Regions from separate parts of the Enterobacter cloacae complex sp. HYC042_NIDB genome, predicted to be linked through region 1. Evidence: predicted binding sites of a transcription regulator. Region 1 holds the regulator's gene; each other region holds the start of a gene.
What was found. The regulator PhoB, encoded in region 1, activates phosphate uptake and scavenging genes when phosphate is short. The targets are predictions, from matches to a motif close to CTGTCATAAAACTGNCNNAT.
Positions count from the first base shown of each region.

Region 2: the regulator PhoB is predicted to act here: its motif matches at 6,347-6,366, upstream of OKF39_RS07885 (phosphoethanolamine transferase).
Region 3: the regulator PhoB is predicted to act here: its motif matches at 2,394-2,413, upstream of OKF39_RS06535 (PhoX family protein).
Region 4: the regulator PhoB is predicted to act here: its motif matches at 4,184-4,203, upstream of phnC (phosphonate ABC transporter ATP-binding protein).

Region 1 is NZ_CP109650.1:1,236,585-1,243,876, forward strand. Features, by position in the region: gene sbcC (exonuclease subunit SbcC) at 1-742, opposite strand, end outside; gene sbcD (exonuclease subunit SbcD) at 739-1,944, opposite strand; gene phoB (phosphate response regulator transcription factor PhoB) at 2,132-2,821, shown strand; gene phoR (phosphate regulon sensor histidine kinase PhoR) at 2,843-4,138, shown strand; gene brnQ (branched-chain amino acid transporter carrier protein BrnQ) at 4,549-5,868, shown strand; gene proY (proline-specific permease ProY) at 5,950-7,292, shown strand, end outside.
Region 2 is NZ_CP109650.1:1,658,025-1,665,316, reverse strand. Features, by position in the region: gene OKF39_RS07915 (efflux transporter outer membrane subunit) at 1-1,448, opposite strand, end outside; gene OKF39_RS07910 (DHA2 family efflux MFS transporter permease subunit) at 1,448-3,019, opposite strand; gene OKF39_RS07905 (HlyD family secretion protein) at 3,016-4,110, opposite strand; gene OKF39_RS07900 (anion transporter) at 4,212-5,321, opposite strand; gene mntR (manganese-binding transcriptional regulator MntR) at 5,318-5,791, opposite strand; gene mntS (manganase accumulation protein MntS) at 5,975-6,103, shown strand; gene OKF39_RS07885 (phosphoethanolamine transferase) at 6,373-7,292, shown strand, end outside.
Region 3 is NZ_CP109650.1:1,380,643-1,387,934, forward strand. Features, by position in the region: gene OKF39_RS06530 (TonB-dependent receptor) at 160-2,343, shown strand; gene OKF39_RS06535 (PhoX family protein) at 2,471-4,444, shown strand; gene pheP (phenylalanine transporter) at 4,547-5,935, shown strand; gene OKF39_RS06545 (MFS transporter) at 6,165-7,292, shown strand, end outside.
Region 4 is NZ_CP109650.1:568,776-576,067, forward strand. Features, by position in the region: gene phnH (phosphonate C-P lyase system protein PhnH) at 1-241, opposite strand, end outside; gene phnG (phosphonate C-P lyase system protein PhnG) at 238-690, opposite strand; gene phnF (phosphonate metabolism transcriptional regulator PhnF) at 691-1,416, opposite strand; gene phnE (phosphonate ABC transporter, permease protein PhnE) at 1,437-2,216, opposite strand; gene phnD (phosphonate ABC transporter substrate-binding protein) at 2,268-3,284, opposite strand; gene phnC (phosphonate ABC transporter ATP-binding protein) at 3,308-4,096, opposite strand; gene yjdN (VOC family metalloprotein YjdN) at 4,233-4,670, opposite strand; gene OKF39_RS02745 (zinc ribbon domain-containing protein YjdM) at 4,752-5,087, opposite strand; gene crfC (clamp-binding protein CrfC) at 5,681-7,292, shown strand, end outside.

The DNA.
Region 1 (7,292 bases):
ACTGAAAATCTTTCTGTTGGCTTTGCTGCTGGGCCAGCAGGGTTTTCTCTTCGTCAGTAAGTGCCTGCAAACTTTGCTGCAACTGCTGCTGTTGTTCTTCGCTGAGCAGCACGACGCCCGCCGCCTGCGCCTCGCATTTTTCCAGCACGCTGCGGGCGGCTTTGTGTTTCTCAAACACCATCGCGGAAATCTGGCCGTAGATTTCGGTGCCGGTGAGTTCTTCCAGCAGTTCTGCGCGATCGGCCGGTTTGGCATTCAGGAAGGCGGCAAATTGCCCCTGCGAGAGCAGCATTGAACGGGTAAAACGGCCGTAGTCCAGCCCGGTGAGCGCCGCGGTTTGCTCCAGTTTATCCGACACCTTATCGGCCAGAATCTTGCCATCCTCGCAGCGGGCCAGCTCCACGCGCGGTGCCTGCAAGTTCCCGTCCGGCTGGTTGCGCGCCCGGTTCTGGCTCCAGAATGCGCGATAGGCAACGCCTTTCACCTCAAATTCCACTTCCGCCAGGCACTCGGCGGTATCGCGCGTCATCAGATCGTTTTGCGCCTGAGAGACCTTATTCAGGCGCGGGGTTTCGTGGTAGAGCGCCAGGCAGATGGCATCGAGCAGGGTGGTTTTACCCGCGCCGGTTGCGCCAGTGATGGCAAACAGGCCGTTGCTGGCAAAAGGCTCCGCGGTGAAGTCAATTTTCCACTCGCCCTTGAGGGAGTTGAGATTTTTCAGGCGCAGGCTCAGAATTTTCATGCGTTTTCTTCCTCGTCATTGAGGGCGTGCAGAGTATGGCTGAACAGCTCGTTGAGCCTGACGCGCTTTGCATCATCGATCTCTTCCTGCGACAGTCGGCGCTCGAACACCTCTTCTACGCGCAGTTCGCTAAGCGTTTCGCGCTGGGCGCCGAGCAGAATTTTCTCGCGCTGCTCGCGGCTGCGGCGCACCAGCAGCACCTCAACCGGCAACTCTTCGGTCAGCGACTGAATTTTCCGCTGCATAGCGTGCAGGTAGTCATCGGTGGTGATTTCAATACCCAGCCAGACGGGCGGGTTAAGCTCAGCGCCGCGCCACTGCTCAAGCTGGGCGGTGATGGCAGCCAGATCGCCCTTCAGCACCGCCAGCGGCTGGGTGACCGGCACTTCCAGCGTCTCGACGGCGCTGAGTTTGCCCTCATCAAAGCTCACCAGATGCACGGATTTGGCTTTTCCGGTTTCATCGAAGCTGAGCGAAATAGGGGAGCCACAATAGCGGATATGCTCGCAGCCGCCGATGACCTGGGCGCGGTGAATGTGCCCGAGCGCGATGTAGTCCGCGGGCGGGAAGTTTTGCGCCGGAAAGGCGTCCAGCGTACCGATATAGATCTCGCGGACCGCGTCACTTTTGCTGGCCCCGACGGTAGTGAGGTGCCCGGTGGCAATGACCGGAATGGCCTGTTCACCGCGCAGGGCACAGGCTTCCGCGTGCTGCTGGTGATAGTAGTCGGTGATGGCCTGCAATAAATGCTGCTGCTTTTCCGCGCCCGACAGTCCCGCCTGGCTGTGCACGATGTCGCGTGGACGTAAAAAGGGAATCGGGCAAAGTACCGCGCCCGGCGACCCGTCGCGTTTTTTCAGGATCTGCGGCGCGTGCCCGGCGCTGGCGACCACGGTGGTATTGAGAAACGCCAGGATGTCGCGGGATTCATTGAGCGTGGCGACGGAGTCATGGTTTCCGGCGACAATCACCAGATGACAGCCGGTCTGCTGCAGGTTCACCACGAAGCGGTTATACAGTTCACGCGCATAGCTCGGCGGCGAACCGGTATCAAAGATGTCACCCGCCACAATAATGGCATCCACCTCGTGCGCCTGGGCCGTTTCCAGAAGCCAGTTCAGGAACGCTTCATGTTCAGCCGCACGGCTTTTGCTGTAAAAATTTTGACCCAGATGCCAGTCCGAGGTGTGAAGTATGCGCATAGGAGATCCGTGGCGAAAAACGATGCGGGCGATTATAAACTGTCAGGGAAAGGAAAATAACCGCTGTAATAAAACAACAGTTTGCCATTTATAGTGGTACTGTTTTTCATAAATCTGTCATAAATCTGACGCATAATGGCGCCGCATTACAAACTTGTAACTTAAATAAGATAAGACAGGGCAAAGTATGGCGAGACGTATTCTGGTCGTAGAAGATGAAGCTCCAATTCGTGAAATGGTGTGCTTCGTGCTCGAGCAAAATGGCTTCCAGCCGGTTGAAGCGGAAGATTATGACAGCGCGGTGAACCAGCTGAATGAACCCTGGCCCGATCTGATTCTGCTTGACTGGATGTTGCCCGGCGGCTCCGGACTGCAGTTTATCAAACATCTGAAGCGTGAAGCGCTGACCCGCGACATCCCGGTGGTGATGCTCACGGCGCGCGGAGAGGAAGAGGATCGCGTGCGCGGTCTGGAGACCGGCGCGGACGATTACATTACCAAGCCTTTCTCCCCGAAAGAGCTGGTTGCCCGCATTAAGGCCGTCATGCGCCGTATTTCCCCGATGGCGGTGGAAGAGGTGATCGAGATGCAGGGCCTCAGCCTTGACCCAACGTCACACCGCGTGATGACCGGCGAAAATCCCCTCGACATGGGGCCTACCGAATTTAAACTCCTGCACTTCTTTATGACCCATCCGGAACGCGTTTACAGCCGCGAGCAGTTGCTGAATAACGTCTGGGGAACTAACGTGTATGTCGAAGACCGGACGGTTGACGTACATATCCGCCGCCTGCGAAAAGCGCTGGAACTGAGCGGCCACGATCGCATGGTACAGACGGTCCGCGGCACGGGTTATCGTTTCTCGACCCGTTTCTGAATAATGACAGGAGTGTGACGCGTGCTGGAACGTCTGTCATGGAAAAGGCTCGTCTTTGAACTGATCTTATGCTGTATTCCGGCCCTTCTTCTGGGGGCCTTACTTGGGCATCTGCCGTGGTTTCTGCTGGCGGCGGTCACCGGGCTGTTAGCCTGGCATTTCTGGAACCTGCTGCGTCTCTCCTGGTGGCTGTGGGTGGACCGCAGTATGACCCCGCCGCCGGGAAGCGGCAGCTGGGAGCCGCTGCTGTACGGCCTGCACCAGATGCAGATGCGTAATAAAAAGCGTCGCCGCGAGCTGGGAAGCCTGATCAAACGCTTTCGCAGCGGCGCAGAGTCGCTGCCGGATGCGGTGATCCTGACGACAGAAGAAGGAACTATTTTCTGGTGTAACGGGCTTGCGCAACAGCTGCTGGGCCTGCGCTGGCCGGACGACAATGGTCAGAATATCCTTAACCTTCTGCGTTATCCCGAGTTCACGCTGTATCTGAAAAAGCGTGATTTCACCCGTCCCCACAATCTGAAGCTGAATAACGGTCGCCATCTGGAAATCCGCGTGATGCCCTACAGCGATCGCCAGTGGCTGATGGTGGCGCGCGACGTCACCCAGATGCACCAGCTGGAAGGGGCGCGTCGTAACTTCTTCGCCAACGTCAGCCACGAACTACGCACCCCGTTGACCGTGCTGCAGGGCTACCTGGAGATGATGCAGGAGCAAACCCTGGAAGGCGCGCCGCGTGAAAAAGCGCTGCATACGATGCGCGAGCAAACGCACCGTATGGAAGGGCTGGTGAAGCAGCTGCTGACGCTGTCAAAGATTGAAGCGGCGCCTTCTCTTGCGCTGAATGACACCATTGATGTGCCAATGATGCTGCGCGTCGTCGAGCGTGAAGCGCAGACGTTAAGCCATAAAAAACATCAGCTGACCTTTGACGTCGACAACACGCTGAAGGTGCTGGGCAGCGAGGATGAACTGCGTAGCGCCATCTCCAACCTGGTGTACAACGCGGTAAACCATACGCCGGAAGGAACGGATATCGTGGTGCGCTGGCAGCATACGCCGGCAGGCGCCGAGTTTAGCGTTGAGGATAACGGGCCGGGGATCGCCCCGGAGCATATTCCGCGCCTGACCGAGCGCTTCTACCGGGTGGATAAAGCGCGATCGCGGCAGACGGGGGGGAGCGGCCTGGGGCTGGCGATTGTGAAACACGCGGTGAATCACCATGAAAGCCGTCTTGATATCCAGAGTACCCTGGGTAAGGGAACCCGCTTTAGTTTCGTTATTCCGGAACGATTAATTGCCAAAAAGAGCGCCTGACGGCAGGCGTGTTATTTTACCTTTCCACGGGTCAGCCATCGCTGGCCCGTTTGCTTTGCAGTCAAGCGAAACGCGTGTGAATTTTATACGGTTGGCTATTTTTTGTTCGCATGATTAGCCATGGGTTTTTCCTATAATTAGCGCATTGTTCTGGTGTGCGTTTTCATACTGGCATATTGTTCTGGTTTTGCGATCCCTCCTTGCCTTTAAACGTTATAAGCGTTTAAATTGCCCCCCAGATACTGTCAGACCGACTGTATTTGCGTGGTAAATCGAAAAACTATTCTTCTCCACGCCAGGACGGGAGCATTTCCCGCTGAAATTGAGCAAATTTTCGGCTGTATCGTCCCGTCAGGGAAATCGAAAAATCTCAACGTTTTCAACACCACATCCACAGGCAGTAAGGTTTTATGACCCATCACTTAAAATCGCGTGACATTATCGCGCTGGGCTTTATGACATTTGCGCTGTTCGTTGGCGCAGGCAACATCATTTTCCCTCCAATGGTTGGCTTACAGGCGGGTGAACACGTCTGGACCGCCGCGTTCGGTTTCCTGATTACGGCCGTGGGTCTGCCGGTACTGACCGTTATCGCACTGGCGAAAGTCGGTGGCGGCGTGGATAGCCTTAGCACCCCGATTGGCAAAGTGGCTGGCGTTCTGCTGGCTACCGTCTGCTATCTGGCCGTTGGTCCGCTGTTTGCCACCCCGCGTACCGCGACCGTTTCCTTCGAAGTGGGCATCGCCCCGCTGACCGGCGACGGCGCGATGCCGCTGTTCATCTACAGCCTGATTTATTTCGCCATCGTGATTCTGGTTTCCCTCTATCCGGGCAAGCTGCTGGACACGGTAGGTAACTTCCTGGCGCCGCTGAAAATTGTAGCGCTGATCGTGCTGGCCGTGGCGGCCATCATCTGGCCAGCCGGCCCGATTAGCGACGCGATGGATGCCTATAAAAACGCCGCGTTCTCTAACGGCTTTGTGAACGGCTACCTGACGATGGATACGCTGGGCGCGATGGTGTTTGGTATCGTTATCGTTAACGCCGCGCGTTCCCGCGGCGTGACCGAAGCGCGTTTGCTGACCCGTTATACCATCTGGGCTGGCCTGATGGCCGGTGTGGGCCTGACGCTGCTGTATCTGGCGCTGTTCCGCCTGGGCTCTGACAGCGCGATGCTGGTTGATCAGAACGCGAACGGTGCGGCTATCCTGCACGCTTACGTTCAGCACACCTTCGGTGGGGCGGGCAGCATGCTGCTGGCGGCGCTGATCTTCCTGGCGTGTCTGGTAACCGCGGTTGGCCTGACCTGCGCCTGCGCAGAGTTCTTTGCGCAGTATCTGTCGCTCTCTTACCGTACCCTGGTGTTTATCCTCGGTATCTTCTCGATGGCGGTGTCTAACCTCGGTCTGAGCCACCTGATTCAGGTCTCTATTCCGGTGCTGACGGCGATCTATCCGCCATGCATCGTGCTGGTGGTGCTGAGCTTCACCCGTCCGTGGTGGCATAACTCCTCACGAATTATTGCGCCAGCCATGTTTATCAGCCTGATTTTTGGTATCCTTGACGGGATTAAAGCATCAGCGTTCGCTGAAATTCTGCCAGCCTGGACACAGCGTCTGCCGCTGTCCGAGCAGGGCCTGGCCTGGCTGATGCCTACCGTTGTTGCACTGGTTCTGGCGGTTATCTGGGACCGTGCTGCAGGGCGTCAGGTCACATCGAACGCTCATTAATCAACGGCAACAAACTGTTTAACCACGGGGCTTAAGGCCCCGTGGTTTTTTGTTTTTTTCGTGTTGAATGGCAAGATTTAAATGGAAAGCACTAACAAACTTAAACGTGGATTGAGCACGCGCCACATCCGCTTTATGGCGCTGGGCTCTGCTATCGGCACCGGTCTTTTTTATGGCTCGGCAGATGCCATCAAAATGGCCGGTCCAAGCGTTCTGCTGGCCTATATCATCGGCGGCGTGGCGGCGTATATCATCATGCGCGCCCTCGGCGAAATGTCGGTTCACAACCCGTCTGCCAGCTCCTTCTCCCGCTACGCGCAGGAAAACCTCGGCCCGCTGGCCGGGTTTATCACCGGCTGGACCTACTGCTTCGAAATTTTGATTGTGGCGATTGCCGACGTAACGGCGTTTGGCATCTACATGGGCGTCTGGTTCCCGGCGGTGCCGCACTGGATCTGGGTGCTGAGCGTGGTGTTGCTCATTTGCGCCGTCAATCTGATGAGCGTGAAGGTGTTCGGCGAGCTGGAGTTCTGGTTCTCCTTCTTCAAGGTCGCGACTATCATCATCATGATTGTGGCGGGATTCGGGATCATCATCTGGGGGATTGGCAACGGCGGCCAGCCGACCGGCATCCATAACCTCTGGAGCAATGGCGGCTTCTTCAGCAACGGCTGGCTCGGGATGGTGATGTCGCTACAGATGGTAATGTTCGCCTACGGCGGCATCGAGATTATCGGCATCACCGCCGGGGAAGCGAAAGATCCGGAGAAATCCATTCCGCGCGCCATCAACTCGGTACCGATGCGTATTCTGGTGTTCTACGTGGGTACGCTGTTCGTGATTATGTCCATCTACCCGTGGAACCAGGTAGGCACTAATGGTAGCCCGTTTGTCCTGACCTTCCAGCATATGGGCATTGCCTTTGCTGCCAGCATTCTGAACTTTGTGGTGCTGACCGCGTCGCTTTCGGCCATCAACAGTGACGTCTTTGGCGTGGGCCGCATGCTGCACGGCATGGCGGAGCAGGGCAGCGCACCGAAGGTATTCGCCAAAACTTCACGCCGCGGCACGCCGTGGGTGACGGTGGTGGTGATGACCGTAGCGCTGCTGTTCTCGGTTTACCTGAACTACATCATGCCGGAGAACGTCTTCCTGGTGATTGCGTCCCTGGCGACCTTCGCGACCGTGTGGGTGTGGATCATGATCCTGCTGTCGCAGATTGCCTTCCGCCGCCGTCTGTCGCCGGATGAGGCGAAAGCGCTGAAGTTTAAGGTGCCGGGCGGGGTGGCGACGACCGTGGTCGGGCTGATCTTCCTGGTGTTTATCATTGGCCTGATTGGCTACCATCCGGATACCCGCATTTCCCTGTACGTGGGCTGTGCGTGGATCGTTCTGCTGCTGATCGGCTGGGTGTTTAAGTGCCG
Region 2 (7,292 bases), 420 kb from region 1:
AGCGCCTTGTAGAGCGCCACCAGATCGAGAGCGCTTTGTACCTGCGCCTGCGCGCGCTGCTGCTCGGCCTGCGCCAGCTGCCGCTGGGCATCCAGCACGTCGATAAAGCTGGCGATCCCCTGGCGGTAGCTGTCGCTGGCAAGATCAAAGGCGTTTTGCAGTGCGTCGATGGTTTTCGCGAGGCCCGCCTCACGCTGCTGGTCGGTGCGATAGCTCACCAGGGCATTTTCGACATCGCCAAGCGCGGTGAGCACCGTTTGACGATAGTCCAGTACCGCAGCGCCCTGCTGCGCGCGCGCCACCTTGACGCTGGAGACCAGCCGACCGCCCTGGAAAATCGGAATGGAAACCTGCGGGCCGAAGCTGTAGAAGTGGCTGCTCCAGTCGGTCAGCCAGCCGGATTCGCTGTTGCGCAGGCCAAACTGTCCGGAGAGGGTGAAGCTCGGGAACAGTTCAGCCACCGAGACGCCAATCTGCGCCGTGGCGGCGTGGAGGTTGGCCTCCGCTTCGCGCACGTCCGGACGGCGGCGGGCCAGCGTGGACGGTATACCAGTCTGCACGATATCCGGCAGCGCGGGCATTGGCTGCGCGGATTGCAGCTCGCTATCCAGCGCCCCCGGCGGCTTGCCGAGCAGAATAGCCAGCCCGTTCATCGCCTGGCGTTCCTGGGCCTGATACTGCGGCAGCTGCGCTTCAAGATTGCCCAGCTGCGCCCGGGCGTTTTCCACGTCCATCTGCGGTGACAGCCCGCCGCGCTGGCGGCTTTCGGTCAGGTCCAGCGTCTGCTGCGCGCTTTTAATCTGTGTGTTCAGGGTAGCGATAATGCTCTGCGCCCCGCGCAGCTGGAGCCACGCGCGCGCCACTTCCGCTTCCAGCGACACCAGCGCATCGTTACGCTGTTCGATGGCGGCCTTCTGCTGCGCCTCGGCGGCTTCCACCTGACGGCGCACCTTGCCCCAGAGGTCGATTTCCCACTGGGCGTCGAAGCTGCCCTGATAAAGGTTAATCGGCTGCGTCAGCGGCCCCAGCGCGCCTCTGAGTTCAGGGTCGACATTATCCAGCTGGTCGTACACGCCGTGGGATTTTAGCTCCCCTTCCAGCCCGAGCTGCTGGCGCGTCGCCTGCAGATTGCCGTTCACCGACGGGAAAAATGCCCCGCCCGCCTGGTTAATCTGTTCACGCGCCCCGGCAATGCGTAGTACCGTTTGCTGCAGCGTCAGGTTTCCGGCGATGGCGCGTTCAATCAGACTGTCGAGCTGCGGCGAGCCGAAGGTTTTCCACCAGCGCGGATTGGTCGCGGCGGAGGTGGTTTGCGATTTTACCGCGCTGTCGCCCTTATCGTTCCAGTGCGTAACGGCGGGTGGCGCAGGCTGCTGGTAGTCCGGCCCGACGGCGCAGCCCACCAGCAGCATCATTATCATCAGGGGGTGTAAACGTCTGTGTATCATCAGTGTGCTCCTGCACTCCCCTCGCTCTTAACCGGCGAGAGCAACAAACAAAACGGAATCAATAGCAAGGCCACGGCGCTCAGAATGGTGAAGACGTCGATGTAGGCCAGGAAGCGGGACTGCTCGATCATCGTCTGGTACATCCGCCCGGTGGCAATCCCGGTCGGATCGCCCACCTGGGTGGTGAAGTTCTGGATCGCCTGGGCGCTTTCGCGAATCGCCAGCTGGAACTGCTCGTTAAACGGCGAGGCGTGGTAGGCAAGGTGTGCGCTGTGCGCCTGCGCGCGCTCGGTGATGGCCGCCGTCGAGAGAGAAATCCCGATGGATCCCGCCACGTTGCGGAACATGGTAAACAGCGCCGCCGCATCGGCGTTGAGCCGTCTCGGTATCGAGATGAAGGCGATGGTGGTGAGCGGCACAAACAGGAACCCCAGACCAATCGACTGGGCGCTGCGGAACAGCACCAGGGTTTCGAAGTCAATATCCGGCGTCAGCGTGCGCGACCAGAAGAACGACACCGCCAGGCAGGTAAAGCCAAAGGCGATGATCCAGCGCGTCTGCACCACCGGCATCAGCTTCAGCACCAGCGGGATGGTCAGCACGATCAGTACCGCGCCGGGCGAAAGCACCAGCCCGGACCAGGTGGCGGTATAGCCCAGATCCTGCTGCGCCAGCTGCGGGATCACCACCGAGCTGCCGTAGAGGATCATCGCCATCCCCGCCATCAGCAGGCTGGAGATCGCGAAGTTGCGGTCCTTCATGCAGTGCAGATCCACCACCGGCTTTTTGGCATACATCAGCCAGTAGATTGCGCCAATAATGCCAACCAGCGTCAGCACCGCGAAGGTGCGGATAAAGTTCGAGTAGAACCAGTCGTCATCCTCGCCCCGGTCGAGCATCACCTGCAAACAACCCAGACCGAGGGCGATCAGGCCGATCCCCGTCCAGTCGATGGTCAGCTTCTCTTTTGATTTGCTCTCCCACGGCGGATCTTCCAGCAGCTGGTAGATCGCCAGCACCGTCACAATCCCCACCGGGATGTTGATAAAGAACACCCAGCGCCAGGAGTAGTTGTCGGTGATCCAGCCCCCCAGCGTCGGGCCGAGCACCGGCGCGACGATAATCGCAATGGAGGAAAGCCCAAACGCTTTGCCCCTGTCCTCCGGCTTGAAGTAGTCGAGCAGCACCGACTGCTGGGTGGGCTGCAACCCGCCGCCAAAGAAGCCCTGCATCACGCGGAACAGGATGATTTGCCACAGCTCGGTGGCGATGCCGCACAGAAACGAGCAGATGGTGAACATCACGATGCAAATGAGGAAGAACTGCTTGCGGCCAAACAGCCGGCTCAGGAACGCCGAGATGGGCAGCACGATGCCGTTCGCCACCAGGTAGCTTGTCAGTACCCAGGTGGATTCGTCGTAGCTGGCCGAGAGCGACCCCGCCACGTGCGGCAGCGCGACGTTGACGATGGTGGTGTCCAGAATTTCCATGAACACCGCCAGGGTGACGACAATCGCCACCGCCCACGGGTTACTGGCGGGCTTCCAGTTATCGTGGCTATGATCCGTCATTCCACGGTGACCTTCGGTTCAACCGACAGCCCCAGCGGCAGCGGCTTGTTCGGATCCAGACCTTTATCAATGACGATTTTTACCGGCACGCGCTGAACAATCTTCACGAAGTTACCGGTGGCGTTTTCCGACGGGAAGGCGGAGAAGCGCGAGCCGCTGCCCTGCTGGATGCTGTCGATATGGCCTTCAAGCTCCATATCCGGCCAGGCATCCACGGAGACGCTAACCTTATCGCCGGGCTTCATGCGCTCAAGCTGGGACTCTTTAAAGTTCGCCACCACCCATACGTTCGGGGAGACCAGCGAGAACAGCGCGGTGCCCGCCTGAACCAGCGTGCCGGGCTGCACGTTGCGTTTGGTGACAAAGCCGTCGAACGGGGCGCGGACTTCGGTGTAAGAGAGGTTCAGGTTCGCGGTTTCCAGCTGCGCTTTGGCCTGTTCGACCTGACGCTCGCGGGCTTCGACGTTGGTCTCCTGCTGGCGGATTTGCAGCTGTACCTGCTCCGCCACTTCCAGCTGCGCCTGTGCGCTGGCAAGGCCAGCCTGAGCGCTGCGCAGCTGAGCGTTCGCAGAATCAATACTTTGCTGGGTGGTCGCGCGCGGGTCAACGCCGCGCTGGCGCCGGTACTCCGCCTGCGCGTTCGCCAGATCGGCCTGCGCTTTCAGCACCTGCGCTTTGGCTTCGTCACGCTGGGCGGGATACTGCACTTTTGAGAGCGCCAGCTGCGCCTGAGCCTGATGCAGCTGCGCGATAGCCAGCCCAAGCTGAGCCTGAGCCTGATCGCGCTGGGCGGTGGTATCGCGAGGATCGATCACCACCAGCACGTCCCCTTTCTTCACGCGCTGGTTATCCCGCACGCGAAGCTCGGTAACGTAGCCCGCCGTTTTGGGGGCAATGGTCACCACGTCGCCGTCGGTAAAGGCGTCGTCGGTGGTCTCTTCGTTGCGGGTTAAAAACCACCAGACCAGCGCCACGATCACCATCACGATGACCACGATGCCAAGGATAATTAACGGTTTTTTGCCCGGGCGTTTACGCTCGTTATTGTTTTTATCCTGCTCGTCAGCAGGTGGATTTTGTTCTTCTGCCATAATTCAGCAACGGTCCTGTCAGTGAGCGGCATCACACTATGCCGTTCACTAAAGCTAGGACGTTGCTATACATTTGCCAGGAAAAACTGACAAATTGCGCACTATATGAGAAGGAATAGTCCGAAACCGATCGCCGCAGCCCAGAGCAGCATCGGGATCGACCAGAGGTGGAAGCGCCACCAGATGCGACGGTCGTTGGCCATGCGCAGGGCGATCAGGTTTGCCAGGGAGCCGGGCAGCAGCCCAAACCCACCGATGTTCACCGCCCAGGCCAGCAGCGTGTCCGGCGGAACGTAGTTGAGCAGCAGAATGGTGGCAGGCACGTTGCTGATAAACTGCGACAGGCCAATCGCCGTCAGCCACAGCCCCGGCTGCGACAGCGTGCTGACGCTGTGCAGAACGTTTTGCAGCACCGGAAGCTGAATAAGCAGATGCACGTCGATGAACATCGCCATAAAGACCAGCAGCAGCGTCCAGTCCACGCTCACCAGCACGCGCCGCGCCAGCACGACAAAGCCCGCGGCGACGAGCAGGACGCCCGCCAGCTCATACCTCAGCTCCAGGGCGAACAGGAAGACGATATACAGCCCGAGGCAGCTCCAGACCAGCCGCGGCTGCCACTGCGGGCCCGTGGTCCCGCTATGGTATTGCAGCTTTTTATCCGGAAACGCGAACCAGCAGACCGCCAGCAGCGACAGCATCATCACCAGCGCCAGAGGCGCCATCTGCCAGGTAAAGGCGGCGAATGACAGACCGGAACGTCCCCAGAGAAGAATATTTTGCGGGTTGCCGATGGGCGTCAACAGAGAACCGGCGTTAACGGCGAGCGCTTCAAAGATGATCAGTCTGCTGACCGGGATCTCGCAAAGCTTACGCAGGGTGAGCGTGAGGGGCACGATGATAAACAGCGCCACATCGTTGGTCAGAAACGTCGACAGCACCGCGGCGGAGAACACCATAAACAGGGCCAGCCTGCGCTCGGTGGCAAAACGGCGCACCATTTTACGCCCCAGGACGTCAAAATAGCCGCTCAGCTCGACCCCTTTGGTCAGCATCATTAACCCGCTCAGGGTGATGATGGTGCGCCAGTCAATCGCCGCAGACCAGGCCTGTGGCGCAAACGGCACAAACAGGCTTAACCCGGCGCCAATGATTAATAAGAGATGGAAGAAACGATCGCGTGACAGGGCCTGCAGTCCAGGGATTTTCATTCAGCGGAGGGACCATATTTAAGGGTAAATTCGCGAAACTTCACCAGCGTCTCTTCGCTAACGTGGTGCTCCATTCCTTCCGCATCCCGACGGGCAATTTCCGGGCTGACGCCCAGCACCAGCAAAAAGTTCTCAACAAGCTGATGGCGCTCGCGGCTCTCCTGCGCAAGCTTCTCCCCTTCCGGCGTCAGAAACACGCCGCGCCAGGGGATCATTTCGATCAGGCCTACCGAGGCCAGACGTTTTAACATTTTAGCGACCGTCGGCTGCGAAACCCCGAGCCTGGCGGCCATATCGACCTGACGCGCTTCCCCAACCTCGCGGATCAGATCGGAAATCAGTTCAACATAATCATCAATCAGTTCACGCCGGTGCGCTTCACGGACCTGGCGAAAACCTTCGACATGTTCTTCAACATTCACCAGTTGCGTCGTTTTTTTAATGGTTGGCTTACCTGCGCGACGGTTCATTGTACTTCCTCATTGGGGTGACGCTTCCAGCGCCCGGTATCGAGAGCGCACATTGTAAACCATCCCTCCACAAGCACAAAAAATTAACGAAATAGCCATAGCTATACAATATAGCCTGTGCTATATCTGTATGTAATGCAGTCACCCTTCACGGATCGAAGGGATCAAACATCAGGAGGTCTCATGAACGAATTCAAGAGGTGCATGACCGTGTTTACCCACTCTCCTTTTAAAGTGCGCTTAATGCTGTTGAACATGCTGTGCGATATGTTTAACAACAAACCGCATCAGGACGACAAACCTTCCCACTAAGCGGCGTTGCGGTACGCCGCTTCATTTTTCTGTCACACTTCCGCTGTAAACTGACCAATTCCCGATAATTTTTGCGGATTTGTAGCCCCCTTCGCAAAACATCTGTTTAGCAACTGTTGACCTTAATTCACGCTCGCACTATCTTCTTGCAGCCCTGCACAATTTGCGGCTCGCTGAAGCGGACCTCTCATTCCCTTTCCACGCACTGTCCGGCAGGCTTTGACCCTTGGCGCCAGGGTGAGCACATGGCGTTTTTGTGATAGTGACCTATGAATGTAACCCTGATAGATACCATCGTTACCCGCAGCCGGGCCTTAAGCCCGTGGACGGGATTTTACTTTTTGCAGTCGCTGCTGATTAACTTTGCGCTCGGCTATCCCTTCAGCCTGCTTTATGCAGTGGCTTTCACCTGCATCCTGCATGTGCTGTGGCGAGCAGCCCCGCGCGTGCAGAAAGCGTTGGTAGGGGTCTGTTCGCTGATTGCTGCGATGTATTTCCCGTTTGGCCAGGCCTACGGCGCGCCAAACTTCAACACCCTGCTGGCGCTGCACTCCACCAATATGGAAGAGTCGACGGAGATCCTGACGATCTTCCCCTGGTACAGCTACGTCGTCGGCCTCTTTATCTTTGCGCTTGGCGTTATCGCGGTTCGTCGCAAAGCAGACGCGAAGAGATCATGGGGAAAAATGGAGTCTCTGTGCCTGGCGTTTAGCGTGGGGACGTTTTTCGTTGCGCCGGTGCAAAACCTGGCCTGGGGCGGCGTGTTCAAGCTGAAAGATACGGGCTATCCGGTGTTCCGTTTCGTTAAAGACGTCGTCGTGAACAATAAAGAGGTTCTCGACGAGCAGGCGCGCATGGCTGAACTTTCCAATATGAAAGACACCTGGAACGTGCTGGCGGTTAAGCCGAAATACCATACCTATGTGGTGGTGATTGGCGAGAGCGCACGTCGCGACGCGCTGGGCGCATTCGGCGGGCACTGGAATAACACACCGTTTGCCAGCTCTGTCAACGGCACCCTGTTTACCGATTATGTGGCGGCCAGCGGCTCGACGCAGAAATCGCTCGGCCTGACGCTGAACCGCGTGGTGGATGGCAAACCTCAGTTTCAGGATAATTTCGTCACGCTGGCCAACCGCGCCGGTTTTCAGACCTGGTGGTTCTCCAATCAGGGGCAAATTGGCGAATA
Region 3 (7,292 bases), 140 kb from region 1:
GCATCCCCTTTTATCACGCATTAATTTGAGCAGGATCCTGCAGAGATTTGCGCTTGCCAAAGCATGGATAATGCGTATAGTTCTCATTTGCATTGCAACCAATATATTCTAAGGCCCGTCCACGGGCTATTTTTGCGCGCACTTTCAAACGAGTTAACGATGAACAACACCAAAATGCACAAAACGCTGCTGGCGCTCGCCATTGGCGCGGTTACACATTCCGCCTGGGCGGCAGAGGATAAAAAAGAAGACACCATCGTTGTGCAGTCTGCACCAGCCGGCGACTTTAAACCCGGTGGCGACCAGCTGGTGCCGGCCTTCCTTGACGGACAGGTGGCGAACGGCGGGCGAATGGGGATGCTCGGCCAGCAGAACGCCATGGACGTGCCGTTCAACATCATCAGCTACACCTCGAAGCTGGTGGAAGATCAGCAGGCAAAAACCATTGCTGACGTAGTCGCGAACGACGCGGGCGTGCAGTTTGTGCAGGGTTACGGCAACAGCGCAGAAACCTTCCGCATTCGCGGCCTGAAGTTTGACGGCGACGACATGACCTTCGGTGGCCTCTCCGGCGTGCTGCCGCGTCAGGTGGTGGATGCCCAGATGGTTGACCGCATTGAGATCTTCAAAGGGGCCAACTCCCTGATGAACGGCGCGGCAAGCTCGGGCGTGGGCGGGATGATTAACCTTGAGCCAAAGCATGCCGGGGAAACGCCGCAGGCGAAAGTGGGCGTGGACTACACCTCTGATTCCCAGATTGGCACCACGCTGGATGCGGGGCGTCGCTTTGGCGATAACGACCAGTTCGGCGCACGCGTGAACCTCGTGCATCGTGAAGGGGAAACCGGCGTACCGAACGATCGCCGCCGCACCACGCTGCTCTCCACCGGCCTGGACTACAAAGGCGACCGCTTCCGCACCTCGCTGGATCTGGGCTATCAGAAAAAAACCTTCCACGGCAGCCCGACCAGCGTCAACATCTCGGCGGTGGATTTTGTGCCTGAACCGCCGAAAAACGATCGTAACTTCTCGCAGAAGTGGGCCTACAGCGATATCGAAAACGAGTTCGGGATGTGGCGCAGCGAGTATGACATCACCGACAGCTGGACCGCCTATACCGGCCTCGGCGCGCAGCACGCTCATGAAGAGGGGATCTACAGCGCGCCGAAGCTGGTGGACAAGAGCGGCAAGGCGACGGTCAGCCGACTGGATACCAACCGCATCAGCGATTCCGTCAGCGGGATGGCGGGCATTCGCGGCAACTTCAACACCGGCTTCGTCTCGCACAAGGTCAACGTTGGCTATTCTGCGATGACCAAAAATGAAAAGATCGCGTGGAAAATGTCGGCGACGAAGGATAACCCGACCACCAACATTTACCACAACACCGGCGTCGCGATGCCGGACAGCACCAACTTCAACGGCTCCGGCGGTAAATACAGCGATCCGCTGACCAGCGGGCGCACCCGCACCCAGGGCTGGCTGCTGAGCGATACCCTGGGCGTGCTTGATGACAAGCTGCTGTTCACCGCAGGCGCGCGCCATCAGAAAGTGGTCGTTCGCGGGTATAACAAAATTACCGGCGCAGAGAACGACGCGGACGGTTTCGACGGCAGCCGCTGGATGCCAACCTACGGCGTGGTTTACAAACCGTGGGAAGAAATTTCCCTCTACGCCAACCACACCGAAGCGCTGCAGCCGGGCAAAACCGCACCTAACACCGCCACCAACTACGGCCAGAGCACCGGCATCGTTCACTCTAAGCAGAACGAAGTGGGCGTGAAGGCGGACTTCGGGCGCGTGGGCGGCTCTCTGGCGCTGTTTGAGATTAAAATGCCCTCGGCGATCCTCGATGCTAACAATCACTACGGCCTGGATGCGGAGCAGCGTAACCGTGGCGTGGAGCTGAACGTCTTCGGCGAGCCGATGCTCGGGATGCGTCTGAACGCCAGTGCCACCTGGCTGCAGGCGGAGCTAACCAAAACCAAAAACGGCGTGAACCAGGGCAACGATGCGATCGGTATTCCGAACTTCTACGCCGTGCTGGGCGCGGAGTACGACATCAAGCCGGTTGACGGTCTGACAGCGACCGCGCGTGTGAACCACTCCGGCACGCAGTATGCCGACCTCGCGAACACCAAAAAGCTCGACAGCTACACCACGCTGGATCTGGGCATGCGCTATCGCTTCGCGGTGAACCACAACGCAAACCAGATGACCGTGCGCGCGGGCATCGACAACGTGACCAATGAGAACTACTGGGCCAGCGTGGACGATTCCGGTACCTACATCACTCAGGGCGAACCGCGAACCTTTAAGGTCTCGGTTGGCTACGAGTTCTAAGCGTTCCACCTCGTTATCCGGGGCACGGATGCCCCCATCCTTCCTTCATCGTGTTATAAAATTGTAATAAAAGCTTCTTACACTGGTCGCCAACACTTTACCTCTTGGCCAATGACAGGAAGCCGCTATGGGCAGACCCCTCAAATCCGTTTTTAAAAAAGAACATCGCGACGACATCGCTAACCGCAGCGCAAACCCGGTATTCTCCGAGGTGGCGGAGGTGTTCCTCTCCCGCCGCCGTTTTCTCCAGATGGGGGCCGTTGCGGGGGCCGCCGTATCATTCCCGTTTCTGATCAAACCTGAGAACGCCATTGCCGCGGTATCGAAGCCTTCCGCGCTGGCAAAAGCGGTTTCCCTGGGCTTTACCAGCATCGACGTCTCCACCGAAGATACGGTCAGGGTGCCGGAAGGCTATATTGCCCGCCCGTTCTATCGCTGGGGTGACCCGACGGGGATCAAAAACAACATGCCGGCCTTTAAGCCGGACGCCAGCAACACCACGGACGAACAGGCCGTGCAGGCGGGCATGCACCACGACGGCATGGCGTGGTTTAGCCTGCCGCAGGGGGAGCAAAACCCGGAGCATGGCCTGCTGGCGATGAACCATGAATACATCGACAACGGGATGCTGTTTACCGACGGTACGGCGAACTGGAGCCTCGACAAGGCCCGCAAGGGGCAGAACGCGATGGGCGTCTCGGTGGTGGAAGTGAAAAAAGCGGGCAGCGACTGGCAGGTGGTACGCCCGTCTTCATATGCCCGCCGCATCACCGTCAATACGCCGATGCAGCTGACCGGCCCGGCGCGGCATCAGGACTTAATGAAAACCGCCGCCGACCCGCAGGGGGAGCACGTGCTGGGCACCATGCAAAACTGCGCTAACGGCCACACGCCGTGGGGCACCTATCTCACCTGCGAGGAAAACTGGTCGGATATTTTTGTCAAAAAAGCCGATCTCAATCCGCTGGAAAAACGCTACGGCATCAGCGACAGCGATGAATCCTACCGCTGGAACGAGGTGGACGAGCGGTTCAGCGTCGATAAAACTCCTAACGAACCCAACCGTTTCGGCTGGGTCGTGGAGATCGATCCCTACGACCCCACCTCCACACCGCGCAAGCACACCGCCCTGGGCCGCTTCAAGCATGAGGGGGCAGCCGTCACGCTCGCCGCCGATAACCGCGTGGTGGTCTACATGGGGGACGATCAGAAGTTTGAGTACATCTATAAGTTTGTCTCGGACAAAAAATACGATCCCGCGAACCGTGAAGCCAATATGCAGCTGCTGACCTCCGGCACGCTGTACGTCGCGAGGTTCAACGAGGACGGGAGCGGAGACTGGCTGCCGCTGATCTTCGGGCAAAATGGCCTGGATAAGAGTAAAGGGTTTGAAAGCCAGGGCGATCTGCTGATTAAAACCCGCCTGGCGGCCGACGCGGTGGGGGCGACCAAAATGGATCGCCCCGAATGGATAGCCGTCGATCCGCACGCCAGCGGCAGCGTCTACTGTACGCTCACCAACAACAGCGATCGCGGGAAAGCGGGGAAAGCGCCGGTGGATGCCGCCAACCCGCGCGCCAACAACGTGTTTGGGCATATCATGCACTGGCACGAAGACGGGGCCGATCCTGCTGCCGCACGCTTTAAGTGGGATATTCTGGTCATGGCCGGACGCACCGACGGCGACGATCCGAAGGCCAAAGGCTCCATGCAGGGCGCGGCATTCGGCAGTCCTGATGGACTCTCTTTCGATCATCAGGGCGTCCTGTGGATCCAGACCGACGTCTCCTCCAGCACCATCAATAAGAAAGCGTATGAGGGGATGGGCAATAACCAGATGGTGGCGACCATTCCGGGCACCAACGAGTATCGCCGTTTCCTGACCGGGCCGCGCGGGTGTGAGATCACCGGCATTGCGTTTACGCCGGACAACCGCACGCTGTTTATCAACATTCAGCACCCAGGGGAGGGCGGGGATGATATTACCGACCCGGCCAATCCGCGCGCCGTCTCTAACTGGCCGGACGCCAGTCCGAACGGACGCCCGCGATCGTCCACGGTGGTGATCGTGAAAGCGGACGGCGGAATTATCGGGTCGTGACGTTTATCCGCCGGGCGCACGCGCTGGCCCGGCGTTAAGCTTGCTACCACCAGCATGAAGTGTTAAAACGTGCCCCTTCTAAAAAAGAGACAGGGGTAGGGCGTGAAAGACGCGTCATCCGCTTCAGGCCATGGTCGCGCTGAAGCCTCGTCGGATCAGAATCCGACGCTGCAACGTGGTTTGCAAAATCGACATATTCAGTTAATTGCCCTTGGTGGCGCAATCGGTACCGGGCTGTTTCTCGGCATCGGCCCCGCCATTCAGATGGCCGGCCCGGCGGTTCTGCTGGGTTACGCTATCGCCGGGATTATCGCCTTCCTGATCATGCGCCAGCTCGGCGAGATGGTCGTTGAAGAGCCGGTGTCAGGCTCCTTCGCGCACTTTGCCTATAAATACTGGGGCCCGTTCGCAGGCTTCCTCTCCGGCTGGAACTACTGGGTGATGTTCGTGCTGGTGGGGATGGCGGAGCTGACCGCCGCCGGCATCTACATGCAGTACTGGCTGCCGGACGTGCCCACGTGGATCTGGGCGGCGGCCTTCTTCATCATCATTAACGCCGTTAACCTCGTCAACGTGCGCCTGTATGGTGAAACCGAGTTCTGGTTTGCGCTGATCAAGGTGCTGGCGATTATCGGCATGATCGGCTTTGGCCTGTGGCTGCTGTTCTCCGGCCACGGCGGCGAGCGTGCCACTATCGACAACCTGTGGCAGCACGGCGGCTTCCTGGCGACCGGCTGGAAAGGGCTCATCCTCTCGCTGGCGGTGATTATGTTCTCCTTCGGCGGTCTGGAGCTGATTGGCATTACCGCGGCCGAAGCGCGCGATCCGCACAAAAGCATTCCTAAAGCGGTCAACCAGGTGGTGTACCGTATTCTGCTGTTCTATATCGGCTCGCTGGTGGTGCTGCTGGCGCTTTACCCGTGGGTGGAAGTGAAGTCCGACAGTAGCCCGTTCGTGATGATTTTCCACGATCTGAACAGCAACGTGGTGGCTTCGGCACTGAACTTCGTCATTCTGGTGGCCTCTTTGTCGGTGTACAACAGCGGGGTCTACTCCAACAGCCGTATGCTGTTTGGCCTCTCCGTACAGGGTAACGCACCGAAGTTCCTCACCCGCGTCAGCCGCCGCGGCGTGCCGGTGAATTCGCTGTTCCTTTCCGGCGCGATTACGTCTCTGGTAGTGCTAATTAACTACCTGCTGCCGAAACAGGCCTTCGGCCTGCTGATGGCGCTGGTTGTCGCCACGCTGCTGCTGAACTGGATCATGATCTGCCTGGCGCACCTGCGTTTCCGCGCGGCGATGCGCCGCAAGGGGCGCGAGACGCAGTTCAAAGCGCTGCTCTATCCGGCGGGGAACTACCTCTGTATCGCGTTCCTGGCGTTGATTCTGGTGCTGATGTGCACCATGGATGAGATGCGGCTTTCAGCAATGCTGCTGCCGGTATGGGTGGTGTTCCTGTTTATCGCGTTTAAGCTTTCACGCAAAAAGTAACCCGTTTTTCTCCCTCTCCCTGTGGGAGAGGGCCGGGGTGAGGGCAACAGACCGCACCTGCCTTCACGCCCGGTGGCGCTGCGCTTACCGGGCCTACAAAACACTGCTTCATCTTTATCGTGACCCCCCTCCCAAATCTTCTACGATCCACAGGATCTTTATTTTGTAATCGATTACTTTTCATTTGTACTGTTTTGTAATCGATTACTTTTTCCGGGTGAGGCTTATCATGGTGTCAACTGAAAGTAGTGAAAAGGCGATAGTGCAGCACCGGCTACTGGTGCCGCGGCTGTCGCTGATGATGTTTCTGCAATTTTTTATCTGGGGTAGCTGGTCGGTCACGCTCGGCCTGGTGATGACCCAGCACAACATGTCTCTGCTGATTGGCGATGCGTTCTCCGCCGGGCCCATCGCCTCGATTCTCTCGCCGTTCGTGCTCGGGATGCTGGTGGACCGCTTCTTCGCCTCGCAGAAGGTGATGGCGGTGATGCACCTCGCGGGCGCGGCGATCCTCTGGTTCGTGCCGGGGGCGCTGATGGCCGAGAACGGCGCGCTGCTGATTGGCCTGCTGTTTGGCTACACGCTCTGCTACATGCCGACGCTGGCGCTGACCAACAACATTGCGTTCCATAGCCTGGCGAACGTGGATAAAACCTTCCCGGTGGTGCGCGTGTTCGGCACCATCGGCTGGATCGTGGCGGGCATTTTCATCGGCGTCACCGGCGTGGCGTCCAGCGTTACCATCTTTAAGGTAGCGGCGGCCAGCTCCGTGCTGCTGGCGCTTTACAGCCTGACGCTGCCGCACACGCCTGCGCCCGCGAAAGGCCTGCCGGTGAAGGTGCGCGATCTCTTCTGCGCGGATGCCTTTGCGTTGCTCAAAACCCGCCACTTTTTCGTCTTCTCCGTCTGCGCGATGCTGATCTCCGTCCCGCTCGGCACCTATTACGCCTACACCGCCTCGTATCTGGCGGATGCAGGAATTGCCGACGTCAGCACCGCCATGTCCTTCGGGCAGATGTCCGAGATCTTCTTCATGCTGGTCATTCCGCTGCTGTTCCGCCGTCTGGGCGTGAAGGTCATGCTACTGATCGGCATGCTGGCGTGGTTCGTGCGCTACGCCATGTTCGCGCTGGGCGTCAGCGAGGAGGGGCGCATTCTGCTGTATCTCGGCATTCTGCTCCACGGCGTCTGCTACGATTTCTTCTTTGTCGTCGGCTTTATCTACACCGACCGGGTGGCGGGCGAAAAGGTCAAAGGCCAGGCGCAGAGCATGATTGTGATGTTCACCTACGGCATCGGCATGCTGCTTGGCTCGCAGATTTCCGGCGCGCTCTATAACCGCCTGGTGGCAGGGCAG
Region 4 (7,292 bases), 670 kb from region 1:
TGTGAAAGCGCAGGTTCTGGCTGGCGATATCGTTCAGCAATGCGCCTGACAGCCATACCGGGGTGTCGTTGTCCGCCAGCGTCAGCAGCACGCTGGTGGAGGCGAGGTTCAGCGGCAGCCAGCCCTGCGAGAGCTGGTGCAAGGAGACAATCACCCCCGGCTCGCTCATGGCCTTCAGCAGGCGACGGAAACTCTGTTGGGCATCCTGGACGGCCAGGGTAAAAGCAGGTTGAAGCGTCATGCGTTGTCTCCGCGAACGAGCGTAAAGAAGTCGACCCGGCTGGTGTTCACTTCGGCCTGACGCGCGGCAAGGCGTGCGGCGCGGTCGGCTTCCAGCGGGGCAATAAGGGTTTCCATTAACGTCTGGAAATGCGGGTGTTCCTGTAAAAGCGCGTCGATCACCGCGCAGCGCTCGGCGTGCGTTTTGTCTCGCCCAAGTACGTAGCTATAACCCAGCGTGCCGCTGTTAAGGCGGATAGCCGCGCGGGTGAGGGTGGCATCGCCGGCGAAGAAGCGCTCGCCGGTGCCGCCCATGCGTGCCTGGATCTGCACCAGGCCGATCTCCGGCGCGCGGATCGTGTCGTAGTCCGGCGTCAGGCCGAGTGCGTTCATGCGGGCGGCCAGCGCAGCAGGCTGGCTATGGGCCAGCACGCGCATCCAGCGCTGTCGGGTGGAGGTGTCGAAGTGCATTCAGTGCTCCATGGTGAATTCAATCATGTCGGCGCGGGTCAGGCTGACGGAGTATTCCGTCGCGTTAATCTCGCCGTCACGGTGGTTGAGGGTGCGCACGCAGAGCAGCGGGGCCATATTGGGGATCTCCAGCACCTTGCTCTCTTTCGCCTGCGCGCGGCGGGCGCTGATGCGCGTCTGGGTGCGTTTGAGCGCGATACCCGTCGCGTCCTGAAGGAAATCATGCAGGGAACCGCTGGCGAAATGTTGCAGCACGGGCCAGAGGGCCAGGTCCGCGAAGTAGTGGTCAATCTGGCAGACCGCCACGCCGTTGACCCGGCGCAACGTACGCAGGTGTACGACGTTGTCACCCTCCTGAATCCCGAGCGCGTCCGCCACGTGGCGGGAGGCCGGGCGCAGTACCGAGAGCAGCTTTTCGCTGGTCGGATGGCTACCCTGATCCAGCAGGTTCTGGCTAAAACGCGCCTGGGCGTTGAGTGGGTAGTCAAACGGGCGCATCAGCACCAGCACGCCGACGCCCTGACGGCGCTGGACCCAGCCGCGCTCCACCAGCTGGTCAATGGCGCGGCGCAGGGTATGGCGGTTCACTTCGTAGCGGTCGGCAAGCTGCTGCTCGGCGGGCAGGTAGTCACCGCAGCGGTAATGCGTGCGCAGCTCCACTTCGAGCCTGGCCGCAATCTCTTGCCAGCGGGTAGGGTAACTGGTCGGATGTCTGGATAAGTGCATACCAATCAAAGCCTCGCTAATCAGATGAAGTGCTTACGCAAGCGTTGAGAGAGGAAATCCAGCAGGCTGACGGTGACGATGATGAGCACCATCAGGGCGCAGGTTTGCTGGAACTGGAAACCGCGAATCGCTTCCCACAGGGTGACGCCAATCCCGCCTGCGCCCACCATACCGACTACGGTGGCGGAGCGAACGTTGGACTCGAAGCGGTACAGCGAGTAGGAGATCAGCAGCGGCATCACCTGCGGCAGGACGCCGTAGAGGATCTCTTCGATTTTGTTGGCGCCGGTTGCGCGAATACCTTCCACCGGGCCGGGCTCGATGGCTTCGACCGCTTCCGAGAGCAGCTTGGAGAGCACGCCGGTGGTGTGGATGAACAGTGCCATCACGCCGGCGAACGGACCCAGGCCAACGGCGACCACGAACAGCATCGCAAAGACCATTTCGTTGATGGCGCGACAGGCGTCCATCAGGCGACGCATCGGCTGGTAAACCCACCACGGTACGATGTTCTCGGCGCTCATCAGGCCGAACGGAATGGAGAGAACGACGGCGAGGGCGGTGCCCCAGACGGCGATTTGCAGGGTGATCGCCATTTCGCTGAGGTAGTCCTGCCACTGGCTGAAATCCGGCGGGAAGAAGTCGGCGGCGAAGGTCGCCATGTTGCCGGAATCTTTGAAGAGCAGCAGCGGATCCATCTCCGCGCCCTTCCAGGAGATAACGAGTACCGCCAGCAGGATGGCCCAGCTTATGAGCGAGAACCAGCTGCGCTTCGGCGGCGGGAGGGTGATGGTTTGCATGTTGGCTCCTTAATCTGTTCTCCCTCTCCCCCAAGGGAGAGGGGACTTGTGTTACTGCACCGCTTTATTCACGCTCGTCATCGCACCCAGCGCGGCGGTCAGGCGGTCGAGGTCTTCCAGCTGGGCCTGGATTTCAGAGACTTTGCTGGTCTTCTCCTCTTCCTTCAGCCCTTTGTTGTCCTTCACGGCCTGCATCTGCTTAAACAGCGCCAACTGGCGAATCGGGACCAGCTGCAGATCGCTGGACGCGCGGAACGGTGCCCAGCCCAGACGTTCCAGAACCGCTTTCTCTTCCGGCGTTTTGCCGTAGTTCATAAAGAAGTCGTAGACCTTGTCCTTGGTGCTTTCGGAGATATTTTTGCGCCAGACGATCGGGTCGCCGGGGATCAGCGGGGATTTCCAGATGACCTTCAGCTCTTTCAGCTTGTCAGGCGCGGAAGTTTTCAGCTTGTCGAGGTTTTCGGTGTTGTTGGTGGCAACGTCCACCTGCTTGTTCGCCACGGCCAGCGCGTTGGTTTCGTGGCTGGCGTTTACGGTGCGCTTAAAGTCGCTGGCGGAGATGTTGTTTTTCGCGAAGACGTAGTAGCCAGGGACGAGGAAGCCGGAGGTGGAGTTCGGATCGCCGTTGCCAAAGGTCAGATCTTTGCGTTTGGCGATCATGTCGTTGAGGTTGTTGATCGGGCTGTCTTTGTTCACGATCAGCACGCTCCAGTATCCTGGAGAACCATCTGCCGCAACGGTCTGGGCAAAGACCTGACCGTTGGCGCGGTCCACCGCTTCCATGGCGGAAAGGTTGCCGTACCAGGCGATGTCCACTTTGTTAAAGCGCATCCCCTGGATGATGCCCGCGTAGTCCGGGGCGAAGAAGGCGTTCACTTTGATCCCCAGTTTGGTTTCCATATCTTTCAGGAACGGTTCCCACTGCGGCTTCAGGTTTTGCTGTGATTCCGTTGAAATGATGCCAAAGTTCAACGCTTTTTCCTGCTCTTCGGCGTACGCCGGGCTTAACAGGGTGCTGATGCTGAACATGCTGGTGAAGGCCAGCGCGGCAACGGCTTTGTAGTTCATTTCCATTCCTCGTTATCGGGGCGTTAAGCAGCCTGCGCGCGTTCTTCGACGCGGTTTACGCTGCGGTAGAGATGGTCAAAACGTTCGTTATCAAACAGATGGCTGGCGCCATCGAAGAACACGTGGCCCTGACGCAGGGCGACGATGCGCTCGCAGTAGCGCAGGGCGTAATCCACCGGATGCAGCGTCACCACCACGGTGATGCCGTCGTTCTGGTTGATGTCGCGCAGGGTTTCCATCACGATGCGGGCTGACTCCGGATCCAACGAGGCGATGGGCTCATCGGCGAGAATGATTTTGGCTTTCTGCATCAGGGCGCGGGCGATAGCGACGCGCTGCTGCTGCCCGCCAGACAGCGTGGACACGCGCTGGTGGGCGAAGTGCGCCATGCCGACGCGGGTCAGCGCCTGTAAGGCTTCCTGCTTCTGTGATGGGGAGAACCAGCGCAGGCAGGTGCGCCAGAACGGGGTGCTGCCGAGCGCGCCAATCAGCACGTTCTCCAGCACCGTCAGGCGGTTCACCAGGTTGAACTGCTGAAAGATGTAGCCCGTCCGGGCGCGGCTTTTGCGAATATCGCTCGCCAGACGGCCCGCATGCTGCACGGTGTTACCCAGCAGCTCGACGCGGCTTTCCGGCGCTTTATCGCAGGTAATAAGGCCACTTAAGTGACGCAGAAGGGTGGATTTTCCTGAACCGGACGGCCCCAGCAGCGCCACCATTTCGCCCTGCTGGACGGTCAGATCAACGGCATGCAGCGCCTTGTTGTGATTGAAGGTCTTGCTCAGTTTCTCGACGCGGATGACAGTGTGCATGTGCTGGGCCTCACGATAAATGTGGCCTCATGCTGGCGCATCAATATGACATTTGGGTTAAGTGCAGGTTGCGGGAGTTTGAAGAGTTGAGGGGAGTTTGATGACAGGCGGAGGCAGACCGCCTACCGCCCGAAAATTAGTGCTGCTGCTTAACGACGTTAATCATCCACGGCACGCCGTACTTGTCGGTGACCTTACCGAAGCCGTGCGCCCAGAAGGTTTCCTGCCAGGCCATGTCGATATTCCCGCCATCGGCAAGGTTGTCGAACCAGCGCTTGCCTTCTGACACATCCTGCGTGTCGAGCACCAGCGTGAAGCCCGCGTACTGTGCGCTGCTGCCCGGCGGCAGCCCGTCGCTCATCATGATATCGCTGCCCGCAATGCGAACGTTGGAGTGAGCGATAGCCGAATCCGGAAACTGCATGCCGGACGGACAGCCTTCTTCGCTGTTATCGCTTTTTGGCATTTCGCCGAAGGTGATTTTATAGAGGAGTTCTGCGCCGACGGCCTGCTGATAGAAGGCGGTAGCCTCTGCACAGTTGCCGGCAAAAGAGATGTAGGGACTTAACGGCATAATCTGTACCTCACGTAAGAAAAGCCCGTTAAGTGTAGTTCCCGAAAGCCCGGTAAGCGAAGCGCTACCGGGCGGGTTAAATCAGTTCTTTTTCACGAACTCAGATTTCAGTTTCATCGGACCGAAGCCGTCAATTTTGCAATCGATATTATGATCGCCTTCCACCAGACGGATATTCTTCACTTTGGTGCCGATCTTAAGCATGGAAGAGCTGCCTTTCACCTTAAGATCTTTCACCACGGTGACGCTGTCGCCATCCGCCAGCAGATTACCGTTGGCATCTTTGACGATCAGCGCATCAGCGTCCTGCGCTGGCTCGGCATCATTCCATTCGTGTGCACATTCCGGGCAGATGAACATGCCATTATCTTCGTATGTGTATTCAGAATTGCATTTTGGGCAGTGTGGGAGTTGCATGTCGGTATCCTCAAAAGTGTTAACGCGCTGGAAAGTGCCAGCTAAATGACGGCAGAGTGCCGAAAAAGGCGGCAAGTATAACGCAAATCCACACTTTTGTCGGTGCTATTGTGAATTTAAAAAACGCAGAAAATGTGTTGCGAGTGACACTTACTGTCAGTCAGCTAAGCGATGCTAACGTCATTAACACGGTGGAAAGAGAAGTCGCTAAATATATCGAATATTTTATTGCGGCAAATTGCTACGCACCTTCATTTCGGATAAGGTGAAGCAACGCATTGTTATTTATCTTCGAACTTTACTGCCATGCATTTCTTATGTTGGCGGCCTATCCCTCTCTTTTTAGGTGGGTAAATAATGATGATATATCCTGAAGCTTCTTAAAATGGGCCAGGCTTTTTATCTTTTGGCTTTCAGGCCTTGAGGAGAGCTTTACACGCCATGCAGGGATAGCCATTTATTTCTGATTATCTTCAATTAGTTATATTTTGGTGAACATGTTTTCCACACGTGATCATATAAGCCTGAACATCATAATTAATACAAGTGGCTTAATAAAAGTAATAAATTTGCGTTAAGGAAAGGCTTTTATCATGCACACACAGACCATTTTTGAATTAAGTCAGGAAGCTGAGCGTTTGTTACAGCTTGCCCTGCAAAATCTCGATACCCTGAAATCAATGCCGACAGCGAAGCTGGAGAGCACGACGGCTGCTATTACAGGTGAAAAGAACAACGTGCTGCCTTTGCATTTTAGTGCGCGAGGCGTCGAAGCGCAGCTGGCAACGCTGAATAATGAATTACGCAAAATAACACGTCTGGAAATGGTTCTGGCTATCGTTGGCACGATGAAAGCGGGGAAATCGACCACCATTAATGCCATTGTGGGTACCGAAGTGTTGCCGAACCGCAACCGCCCAATGACGGCGCTGCCTACGCTGATCCGTCATACGCCAGGTCAGAAAGAGCCGGTGCTCCACTTCTCACATGTCTCTCCTATTGATGATTTGATTCACCTGCTGCAGAAAAAGCTTGGCGATTACGATCGCGGCAAGCTGGCTCTGCAACTGGAAATTGATAAGGACATGAATACGCTGCTGGAGCGTATTGAGAAAGGCGAGGCCTTTGAAAAGCATCATCTCGGGGCGCAGCCAATATTTCATTGCCTGAAAAGTCTCAATGACCTGGTGAGGCTCTCCCAGGCGCTGGGCGTGGCGTTTCCGTTCTCTGAATACGCGGCCATCGAACATATTCCGGTGATTGAAGTGGAGTTCGTGCATCTTGCGGGTCTGGATGCGCACCTCGGGCAACTGACACTGCTCGATACCCCCGGCCCCAATGAGGCCGGACAACCGCATCTGCAAAAAATGCTTAGCGAACAGCTAGCCCGCGCGTCGGCGGTGCTGGCGGTGATGGATTATACCCAGCTTAAATCTATTTCTGATGAAGAGGTTCGTCAGGCTATTTCGGTTGCGGGGAAATCAGTGCCTCTGTATGCGCTGGTGAATAAATTCGACCAGAAGGATCGCAATAGCGACGATGAAGAGCAGGTCAGGGCGATGATCTCCGGTACCTTAATGAAAGGCACTATTTCGCCTGGCCAGATCTACCCTGTTTCCTCTATGTGGGCGTATCTGGCAAACCGCGCCCGCAACGAGATGAATGCCCGTGGACGCCTGCCGGATCATCAGGAGCAGCCCTGGGTGCAGGATTTTGCCGAAGCCGCACTCGGACGCCGCTGGCGTTCGGCGGACCTGGACGATATAAACCATATCCGTCACGCAGCCGATTTGCTCTGGGAAGATTCGCTGTTTGAACAGCCGATACGCAAACTGATTTACGCCGCCTATGCCAATGCCTCGCTATTCGCGCTGCGCTCGGCCTCGCATAAGCTGCTCAACTACGCGCAAAATGCCCGGGAGTATCTCGACTTCCGCTATCAGGGGCTGACGGTGGCCTTTGAGGGGCTGGAACTGAACATCGCGCGTCTTGAAGAGGATATGGCGCTGCTGCAGACGCGCCAGAGCGCGGTGAGCGATGAGGTGAAACATGAAGTTGACCAGGCGCTGAACGCGACCGCGGACTTTATGGAGGCCGAAAAATCGGCGCTTCACCAGGCAGTGGGCCATGTTTTCAGCCCTCAAAATATTCTTGATTTGGCAGGCGTTGAGCGGCTGAATCGCCGCAGTGACAAACTGCAAGAGC